3 regions of the Streptomyces sp. NPDC086549 genome follow, and region 3 is predicted to be linked to each of the others. Evidence: riboswitches for the same ligand, from Rfam matches in the RefSeq annotation. Region 3 holds a riboswitch; each other region holds the start of a gene.
The links. A riboswitch is a leader RNA that binds a small molecule or an ion and turns the genes downstream of it on or off. The one in region 3 is predicted to bind cobalamin.
Positions count from the first base shown of each region.

Region 1: linked by a shared signal. The riboswitch ahead of ACIPSA_RS02615 (prenyltransferase/squalene oxidase repeat-containing protein) and the one ahead of ACIPSA_RS40370 (CbtB-domain containing protein) in region 3 are both predicted to bind cobalamin.
Region 2: linked by a shared signal. The riboswitch ahead of ACIPSA_RS25445 (CbtB domain-containing protein) and the one ahead of ACIPSA_RS40370 (CbtB-domain containing protein) in region 3 are both predicted to bind cobalamin.

Region 1 is NZ_JBIVBS010000001.1:560,691-563,951, forward strand. Features, by position in the region: gene ACIPSA_RS02605 (nuclear transport factor 2 family protein) at 1-444, shown strand, start outside; gene ACIPSA_RS02610 (phosphotransferase) at 441-1,106, opposite strand; cobalamin riboswitch at 1,173-1,306, shown strand; gene ACIPSA_RS02615 (prenyltransferase/squalene oxidase repeat-containing protein) at 1,416-2,651, shown strand; gene ACIPSA_RS02620 (SCO2322 family protein) at 2,648-3,261, shown strand, end outside.
Region 2 is NZ_JBIVBS010000008.1:178,977-182,237, forward strand. Features, by position in the region: gene ACIPSA_RS25430 (protein kinase) at 1-434, shown strand, start outside; gene ACIPSA_RS25435 (hexameric tyrosine-coordinated heme protein) at 549-803, shown strand; gene ACIPSA_RS25440 (CbtA family protein) at 878-1,660, opposite strand; gene ACIPSA_RS25445 (CbtB domain-containing protein) at 1,686-1,907, opposite strand; cobalamin riboswitch at 1,945-2,098, opposite strand; gene ACIPSA_RS25450 (histidine phosphatase family protein) at 2,195-2,767, shown strand; gene ACIPSA_RS25455 (NAD(P)H-binding protein) at 2,961-3,261, opposite strand, start outside.
Region 3 is NZ_JBIVBS010000018.1:47,545-50,805, reverse strand. Features, by position in the region: gene ACIPSA_RS40375 (CbtA family protein) at 453-863, opposite strand; gene ACIPSA_RS40370 (CbtB-domain containing protein) at 854-1,075, opposite strand; cobalamin riboswitch at 1,112-1,252, opposite strand; gene ACIPSA_RS40365 ((2Fe-2S) ferredoxin domain-containing protein) at 1,296-1,721, opposite strand; cobalamin riboswitch at 1,827-1,951, opposite strand; gene ACIPSA_RS40360 (hypothetical protein) at 2,279-3,261, shown strand, end outside.

The sequences.
Region 1 (3,261 bases), on a different contig from region 3:
CCCTTGGAGAACCTCCTCGCCGAACGCGCCTGCGAGCGCCTCGTCCTCGACTTCGTCCGCCGTCTCGACCTCGGTGAACCCGGCTCGGTGGCGGAGCTGTTCACCGAGGACGGCACCTGGGAGTGGCCGGACGGCGGACGGCTGGTCAAGGGCCGCGAGGCCCTGCGCGAGTACTTCGGCGCCCGGCCCGCCGACCGCCTCTCGCGCCGCCTGATGTCCAACGTCCTGGTCACGGTGACCACTCCGGACACGGCGACCGCCACCTCGTACTTCTCCACGTACCGCGTCGACGGCTACGAGGGCGGCATGGTGCCGCCCGGCCCGCCGGTCCAGATCGGACACTACGAGGATGCCTTCCGGCGCGTCGAAGGCCGGTGGCTGCTCGAAACCCGGGTGCTGCACCTGCCGTTCGGGGGGCCGACACCGCGCGCCGGCCGTGACTAGCGCACCAACCCTCGGATCAAGTCCTCGGCAGCCCCCAGGAGTTCGACCTCACGAGGGCTCATCGTCGGGTTGGCCGCGCGACGTCCGCGTGCCTCCGTGAGGCCGGAGTCCGTGAGGTCGGAGGGGTCGGCGAGCAGGGCCGTGAGCATCTCGCGGGCCGGGGCGGCGATCGGATCGCCGCCGACGGCGACCTGGGCCAGGATCACCGCGGACATGCCCCAGTCGAGGCCCGGATGGCCGTCCTCCGCGTTGGTCCAGTCGATGACCCGGGGCCCGTCCGGGGTGAGGATCACGTTGTCGGGGTGGAGGTCCAGGTGCAGGACGCGGACGTCGGGGTCGTCGGCACTCCGGCCGGGAACCGTGTGCAGCTGCCGCAGCAGCCTGGCCAGCAGCGTGCCCGCCTCCTCCGTGCCGAGCGAACCCTCCAGCAGGGCTCCCAGCATCGTCGGCCCGGACAGCCGCTCCATCACCAGGTCGGTGCGCGAGCCGGAGGGCCGCACCCGGGGCACGGGGTACCCGTGGTCCAGTACGTACGACATCACCGCCCCCTCGGCGGCCGCGTCCCCCCACCCCTCCCGGTCGCGGCGCAGCACCCACGCCTCGTCGATCTCGTACACGTCGGCCGAGCGGCCGGAACCGAGCAGTCTCCCCGTTGGCAGCATGGGGCGACTCTAATCGCCGCCCCCCGTGACCCGGGGTCCACAGCCACCCCTCAGCCTGCCGACTACCGCCCGGTAGAGTGGCCGCGTCGTCATCACACCCGTACGGGGGGAAGCCGGTGCAATTCCGGCGCTGACCCGCAACCGTGTACCGCTGCTACGGCGGTGAGCCGGACTGCCCCGCACGGGACGTTGACCGGCTCACGTGCGCGGGCATCCGCCCGCGTACGGCACCGTCGAGGTTTACGGAGCCGAGCCGCCCGGGGTGTCCCGTGCTGCCCGGCTCCCCGCAGGGAGAGGCACCCGCCGACCATGAACGTACGCCGCAGCGCCGCGGTGCTGGCAGCCGTCGCCGTGATCGGCACGGCCACGCCCGCCACAGCCGCCGACCCGTCCGCGTCCCCGTCCCCGTCGACGGCGCACGCGTCCGGGCTGTACGGCAGCACTGACCCGAAGTACGACGGCGTCTGGCGCCAGTCGCTGGCGCTGATCGCCCAACGCACGGTGGGTGTCACGCCCGCCGGGAAGGCCGTGGACTGGCTGACCGGGCAGCAGTGCTCCAACGGCGCCTTCGCCGCCTTCCGCGCCGACACCTCGAAGCCCTGCGAGGGCAACGCGGTGTTCGACACCAACGCCACGGCCGCCGCCGCACAGGCCCTGATGGCGGTCGGCGACCACGACGGCGATGCCCGCGCGGCGGTGAACTGGCTGAAGGGCCAACAGAACAAGGACGGCGGCTGGGGCTACACCGCCGGCGGGCCGAGCGACACGAACTCCACCGGCGTCGTCGTCGGCGCGCTCGCGGCGGTCGGCGACGACCCCGCCGTGCTCCGCTCGGAGGGGAAGACCCCGTACGACCTGCTGGCCAAGTGGTCCATACCCTGCGACGAGGACGGCGGCGGCGCGCTCGCCTACCAGCCGGACAAGAAGGGCAAGCTGGCGGCCAACGCGGACGCGACGGCGGCCGGTGTGCTGGGCGCGCTCGGCAAGGGGTTCGTGACGACCGCCGGGAAGGCACCGGAGGGCGACCCCAAGTGCGCCGCCTCCGGCAAGGCGCTCAAGCCGGAGGAGGTGGCCCGCAACGGCGCCGCGTACCTCGCCGCGGAGATGCACCGCACCGGCGACCACCTGATCTCCACGCTCCCCGGCGCCAAGGACCAGCCCGACTACGGCAACACCGCGGACGCGGTCGTCGCGCTCGCAGCGCAGGGCCGGACCGAGCAGGCGCAGAAGCCGTACGCCTGGCTGGAGAAGAACGCCGCCACGTGGGCGAAGCAGAGCGGCCCGGCGGCCTACGCCGAACTGATCCTCGCCGCGCACGCCATGGGCAAGAACCCGTACGGCTTCGGCGGTACGGACCTCGTACGGGCGCTCAACGCGACCGGACCCGCCCCGCAGACGGTCAAGAAGCCCACCGGGTACGAGGCCCCCAAGGCCGACAAGTCCGACTCGGGCCACGGCGTCTGGTGGATCGTCGGCACCGGTCTGGTCGCCGGCGTCGGCATCGGCTTCCTGCTCAGCGGCCGCCGGAAGCGGCAGCAGCCGTGACCGTCGTCCGCCGTGCCGTGCCACTGCTCCTGGCCGCGCTCTTCCTCTGGGGGTCCGTGGGCCAGGCCCAGGCCGTCGGCTACCGCTACTGGTCCTTCTGGGAGCGCGACGGCAGCAAGTGGATCTACGCCACCCAGGGCCCGTCGACGGCCCGTCCCGGCGACGGGGACGTGCAGGGCTTCCGGTTCGCGGTGAGCGAGGACTCCGCCGACGCGACCCGCCCGCGCGGCACGGCGGACTTCCACTCCATCTGCGCGGGCACACCCGCCGCCGCGGGAAAGAAGCGGGTGGCCCTGGTCATCGACTTCGGTACGTCCTCGGACGCCCCGTCCGGCGAGAGCCCGCCCGCTCGCCGGACGGCCTGCGCCCGGGTGTCCCCCGACGCGACGACGGCCGAGGCCCTGGCAGCGGTCGCCAAGCCCCTCCGCTACGACACCAACGCCCTCCTGTGCGCCATCTCGGGGTATCCGGAGAAGGGGTGCGGGGAGCAGGTGAGCGCGGAGAAGCAGGGGAAGGCGGAGAAGGCGGAGAAGAAGGGGGACGGGAAGCCGAAGGACTCGGATCACGGCCCGTCGGTGGGTCTGCTGGCCGGTGCGGGTGTGGTCGTACT
Region 2 (3,261 bases), on a different contig from region 3:
CGTCCGCTGCGGGCGCGTCCAGCAGACGCGCCGGCGTCACCGACGACGGCACTGCGCAGCCCGAGGACTCCCCGTCCGCCCCCGCCGGCCGACCCAGCTCCCCCACTACCCGGGCCGGCGACACCGGCTCCACCGCCACCCCGGCCCAGTCCCCCGGCACCGCATCCGCCGACCCCGGAACTCCGCCCTGGATCGCCGACTGCACGTACTACGCCGGCAACGGCCGCACCCGCCCGGGTGACAGCGGCAAGCGTGTGCTGCAGGTGCAGTGCATGCTCACCAAGCGCGGCTACGACGTGGGCAGTACCGGTGTGAACGGCGAATTCGGCTCCGCCACGGAAGCGGCGGTCCGCAGCTTCCAGAGCGCCAAGGGCGTGACTGCGGACGGCGTCGTGGCCCATGACACCTGGGTCGCTCTGCGCGCCACCGAGTGAGAACAGCGGCCGCCCCGAGCACGGCGGTATGAACCCACGGCCCGATTCACCCCTGCGGAGCACCCCGTCGTGTCCGTGCACACCAGTTCCTGGAGGGTTGCTGACACTGCGGTCATGAGCCGAGTACCTGACGAAGGCATGGTCCTGATCCCCGGCGGATCCCTCATCACCAAGACCCCGGAAGAGGGCCGTGCCCTGGCGCTCACCCTGGCCCGGCACACCATCCACAACATCCAGCCCGATCTCGACGTCCTCAAGGGCGGGCGAACGACTTATTCCACCGCCCCCGAAAGCCTCATGCACGCGGCGCAGGTCGTGGCACTCGAGTTCCAGACCATCGCCGCCGCCAACGGTTACTGGCGGGACTGACACCCCAACCGAACCACGGGAACCGCGGGGAGCACGGGCAGGCAGCGCCCGGACTCCCCGCAGAGCGGCCTCCGTCAGGGGCGGGGAGCCGCGGTCGCTCGGCTTCCGTTCGCCGGGGTGTGCGCCTGTGCCGTGTTCGACTCCGCGGCCTTGGGGAGCAGTTCGCGCTCCGCGAGCACACCGAACACGAGCCCGAAGGAGGTCCACAAGGTGGCCTGGATGGCAAGGGCCGCCAAGCGGAACTGCCACAGCAGCGTGGCCGAGAAGTCCTTCGGGACCTCGTTGATCGCAGGCAGGAAGGCGTAGGCCAGTCCAACGACCAGGACGTAGAACGCGGCCGCGGAGAGCGTGGCGTTCCAGTTGCCCAGGCGTGGCGCGAGACGTTTGCCGACGATCACGGCGGCAACCGCGAGCAACACGCTGAGCAGCATCATCAGGAAGTAGAGAGTCGTCCGCTTGCCGATGGTGTCGGGGTCGCCGACGGACGGTGGGTTCGCGGGGTACTTCAGGAACGGCACCACGTAGACGGCGACCAGACCGGCGGCCGCCAGCAGCAGCGCGCTCGCGCGCGGCCCGAAGCGACCGATGCGGCCGAGTACGAAGCAGTACGCCAGGGCGGCGATGCCGCCGAACGCGACCCCGTACACCAGGACACCGGTGGTCAGGCCACCGGTGGACTGCATGGTCCGGGAGACCGCCTCCACGCCGTGCTCGTGGGAGTGTGCCTCCTCGTAGGCGATGGCCGAGTCGACGCGCGGCTCGCCGAGGAAGTAGGCGACGACGAGTGCGAGCAGGCCCGCGGCGAGTCCCGCGAGCATGCCACGCACCAACAGATTTCTGACAGTTGCCGAGTTCATGGGCTCGTGGATTCCCTCGCCGCCGTCAGTGGCAGGGGAAGCCGAGCAGATGACGCGCGTCGTGCACCCACTCGTGCACATTGTCTCCGGACATCACGGACGTGGCGCCCTGCTCGGCGCCGACGAAGTAGAGCAGGACCAGCATGAGGATGCCGAAGAAGACCGCCCAGGGGACGATCGCGCCGATCGGCAGCTTGGCGGGCGTGACGGTGGGGGTAACGGTCGGCTGGACAGCGGACTGCGCCATGGCAGGACCTCCTGGGGAACTCGCGTCCCGTCTCGGTGGTGCAACAGGACAACGGAGCGGGTCTGACTCACCCGAACGCACCCCAGGAGTGCGAACCGGGCTTACAGTGGCGCGACCGTGCCGGACTTCCACCGGCTTCCGCGGACCGTCGTCGATATCGAAGTGACGGTACCGCGGAGCAGGGGGTGCGGCCAAGGGCGCACAACGTGGCCGGAAGTGCGCCCAGGGCCCTCTCCGCACCGTCATCTTCGGCCAGGACAGCGGTGCATGAGGATCGGAGCGGATGAATGACCAGTCGAGTGATGTTGATCTCACCGGCGCTGAACCCATCGCTCCGTCAGGCCCGCTTCGACGACGGATGCTCGCTCGACACCGCCGGCGCACTCCGCGCCCGTTCGGCCGCCGGCGCACTTCCCGCGGCCGACCGCACGCTCGTCTCCCCCACCGTCCGCTGCCGGGAGACGGCCTCGGAGCTCGGCCTCGACGCCGCGGCGTCACCCGGACTTGACGGCTTGGACCCGGGCCGATGGCGGGGCCGCACACTGGACGAAGTGGGCGCGGCCGAGCCGGAGGAGGTGGCTCGCTGGCTCACGGACCCACTGGCCGCGCCGCACGGCGGGGAGTCCGTCCACCAGTTGTGCCTGCGCATCTCGCGCTGGCTGGACGAGGCCGCGCGGTTCTCCGGCCTCACCGTGGCGGTGGTGGAACCGGAAATCGTCCGCGCCGTGACGGTGTGCGCGCTCGGCGCACCCGAGTCGGCCTTCTGGCGCGTCGACGTACCACCCCTGTCCGCAACGGAGTTCACAGGCCGCGCGGGACGCTGGAACGTGGCACTGGGCACCACGCTCGGGACGAGGTGACGCTCGTGCCCCGGCGCGGCCTCCGACTCCGCCACCGCCCACGCCTTGGGCGCCCGGCCGAGGCACGCGGACGCACACGGCGCGTGCCCGTCGCGGTCGGGTCGAGTCGAGTCCGGCGAGGAAGTCGGCGGCGGCGCGCGTTCCGGCGACACCGCTGCCCGCCAAAGCCCCGGACCTCTGCCCGCCCCCTGGGCTAGCCCAGGACGGCGGGCCTGAGCGCGTCCTCGCACCACTGGCGGAAGCCCGTAGGTGCCGACTCGGGGGTGCTCGGCTGGGCGGCGCCGTAGAAGCCCTGGTCCTTCAGGGCCTCCGTCATGTCGGCCAGGCCCTGCGCCCAGGCCTCGCTCGCGCCGAAGCGCAGCACCGTCGCCTTGTAGTCCGCGCTGCCGGTGCGGTGGAGACGCACCGGACGGTCCAGGACCTCGGAGACGACCTGGGCCATGTCCTCGGCGGACAGATCGTCGGGGCCGACGAGCGGGACGTCCTGCTGCCCG
Region 3 (3,261 bases):
TCGTTGCTCCGCGGTGAGCTGTCGGGTGGTGCTTTGCCGTGCCGGGCGAGCGGATTGGTGCCGCTGTCCGCGCTCCGGACACGTACGGTTCCGTCGTCGCCGAGGCTCGCCACCCTGTGGCCGTCGGGGCTGAAGGACACGCCTTGCGCCGTGCCGTCGTGGCCCGCAGCACCACGGGCTCGCCCGTGCCGTCGGCGCGGCGCACACATACGGCGCCGTCGGTCGAGGCGCCGGCGACCCGTCGGCCGTCAGGGCCGAAGACGACTCCCGCCTCGCGGGCGCGGGCGGTCTGGACGACGGCGAGGGAGGTCAGGACCGTCAGGGCGGCCGCCACCGCCGCGAGTCCGGTGAGAACCGCTCTCCTGCGGCGTCTGCCGACGGCCCGTTGCCGAGCGGCCTCGCACGGTCGGTGGTCGAGGGGACGCCCAGCCCCCTCTCATGTCCTGACGGGTTCAGTGCGCAGCGGGAACTGCCCGCCCCGACCCGGAGGTCGCGGGCTTCGGATGCAGCAGCCGCTCGGCCAACTCGCCGAAAAGCAGGCCGAAGCCGCCCCACAGGACGGTCTGGATGGCCGGCGCGGAGAGCCGGAACCGCCACAGCAGGGTGGCCGGGAAGTCCTTCGGCACCTCGTTGACGACCGGCAGGAAGGCGTACGCGAGGCCGGTCACGAGGACGAGGCCGGACAGCAGCAGCGCGGTCGCCCGCAGGGAGAAACGGCCCACGCGGCCGAGCGCGAAGCAGAAAGCGAGCGCGGCGATGCCGCCGAAGGCAACGCCGTAGACCAGGACGCCGGTGGCGCGACCGGCGGTGGAGCGCAGGGAGCGGAGTTCACGGGTGTGCGGCGCCCCTGGCGTCAGTGGCAGGGGAAACCGAGCAGGTGACGGGCGTCGTGGACCCACTCGTGGACGTCCGTGCCGTTGAGCACGGACGTGGCGCCCTGCTCGGCGCCGACGAAGTAGAGCAGGACCAGCATCAGGACACCGAAGAAGACCGCCCACGGAGCGATCGTCTTCAGCGGCAGCTTGGCGGGAACGACGGGGGTGGTGGCTGTCGGCTGGGCGACGGTCTGCGCCATGGCAGGGCCTCCTCTGGGAGTTCGCGTCCCATCTCGGTGGTGCACAGGACGACGGCCACGGGTCTGACTCACGAGCCGCCCAGGGCGCTCGCTCACAGTGGCGCGACCGTGCCGGACTCCCACCGGCTTCCGTCGTACCGTCGTCGATACCGGACAGACCGTATCGCGTGACGCGTGCATGTCCAAGACCGCGTCACCGGGCGTGATCTTCCTCTCCCGGTCATGGACCGACGCGGCGCCGGACCTCGGAAGCCGTCCGGCGGCGCGGCGGCGTGATGGTGTAGAGGTCGAGAATGTCCGGCAGGGGAACGACGCCGGGGCCGCCCGCGCGCACCCAGGCAGCGATGTCCTCGGTCGCGTCCGGGTCGTTGACCAGACCCAGCCAGACCGGCCGGGCTCCGGCAGCCCGGCCGGCGGCGGAGGGTTGTACGACGATGACGTTGGCCTGCTCGCACACGTCGAGGCAGGCGGAGACGCGCACGGGCACCTCGGCACGCAGACGTGCGGTCTGCGCCGCGTGATCGACGCCGGACACCTTGGGACTGCCGCAGCAGCAGTCCCTGCACACGACGACACGGCTCGGCGCCGGGTCGGCCGCCTCCGTGGCCGCCGCCTCCGTGGCCGCCGCGTCCACGGCCGCCTCCATGGCCGCCTCGTTGTCGAACGCCTCTTCCGTCGGCTTGCCGGGCACGCCGAATCACTCCCCTCCCGGGGAGATCCGCCCCGGTGTCCGTCGAGGAGGCGACCGCGTGAGTCTCCTGGCTCTCGGGTCGTCGCCCGTCCCGGCCTTCCCGCCCGTCTGGGGGCAGTGGCCTGTCGGGACTTCGCTCACCGATCACAGTGGCGGGACCGCGCCGGATTCACACCGGCTTCCTCGGACCGCCGTCGCCCTGTCACCGATCATCATTCCATCCGGGGTGCCGTCGTCATGGCACCAGTGTTCGGTCCGCGGAACCCTGGGGCCTGAGTACGGATACTCAGGCGGCATCCGGCCACCGACGCGGCCTGAAGTCGCCGTGGGTCAGGTCACGTTGGGATGCGGCCGGATTATGTGGGTCCACTGTGCGGACCATGGCATGCTCATGGCCCGTCACCGAGTTACCGGCCAGTACGACACGTCGCTCGCCGTCCGCCGGTACCTCCTTGCCACCCCCACCCTCAGGACTCACCTTGCGCAGACGCACGAGGCACACGCATGCCCTCATGCCCGCCTTCGCCGTGACCGCCCTCCTTTTCGCCGCAGGCTGCTCCTCGCCCGCGTCGCAGGCCGAGCAGCCTGCCGCCGCCCGAAGCCAGGAGACCCAGAGCCCGGACGACACCGCCACGGACGCGGCGTACCACTCGCTCACCGTCGCCGCCGCTCCCACCGCCACCGCCACCGCGGCGGCGGGTCCGGCCGGCTCGGGCAGGCCGGCGCACAAGACCACGCTCGCCATCAGTTCGTACGACAGCAGGACCCGACGGGCCGTCATCTCCCAAGGGAAGAAGTCGACTTCCCCCTCCCCGCCGGCCACGTCCCCCTCGGCCTCCTCCTCGTCCGCCTCCTCCCCCTCTCCCAGCGCCTCCGCCGCCCAGCACGAGGCCGCCGTGGGTGACGTCATCGCGAGCGCCCCGGCGCCCGGTGCCCCGGACGGTCTGCTCGCCAAGGTCACCAAGGTGATCGGCGAGACGGACAGGGGAACAGAGGTGCAGACCGAACCCGCCACGCTCAACGCCCTGCTCGGCGACGACACGGCGAAGGGCACCGTGCCCGTCGACCCGGCCTCCTTCGACGTCGACAAGCTGTTGCCCGACGTCAAGGTCTCCTGGTCCAGGGCCGGTGATGTGCACGTCGGCCCCAAGGGCGCCACGGTGCCACTGGGCAGCCTGCGGCTCGACGTCTCCGCCGAGGTGCCAACGGCCGAGGGCGCTCCGGTGTCGGCAGCGGCCTCGGTGTCCGGCTTCGTACAGGTCGCTCCGCAGGTCGACTTCAGGTACGGCGGCGAGGGCACCGACGCCGCGCCCGGCTCCGCGTACCTGGGCGTGTCCGGCGACTGGACCTCCGGCTGGGCCGTCAAGGGCCGTGCCGCCGCCTCCACCACCACGCCACTGCGGATCCCCTTCGCGAAGCTGCACGCCGACCCGGTGCTGCAGGTCGGCCCCGTCCCGGTCGTCGTCAACCTCGACCTGACCTGCTACTTCCAGAT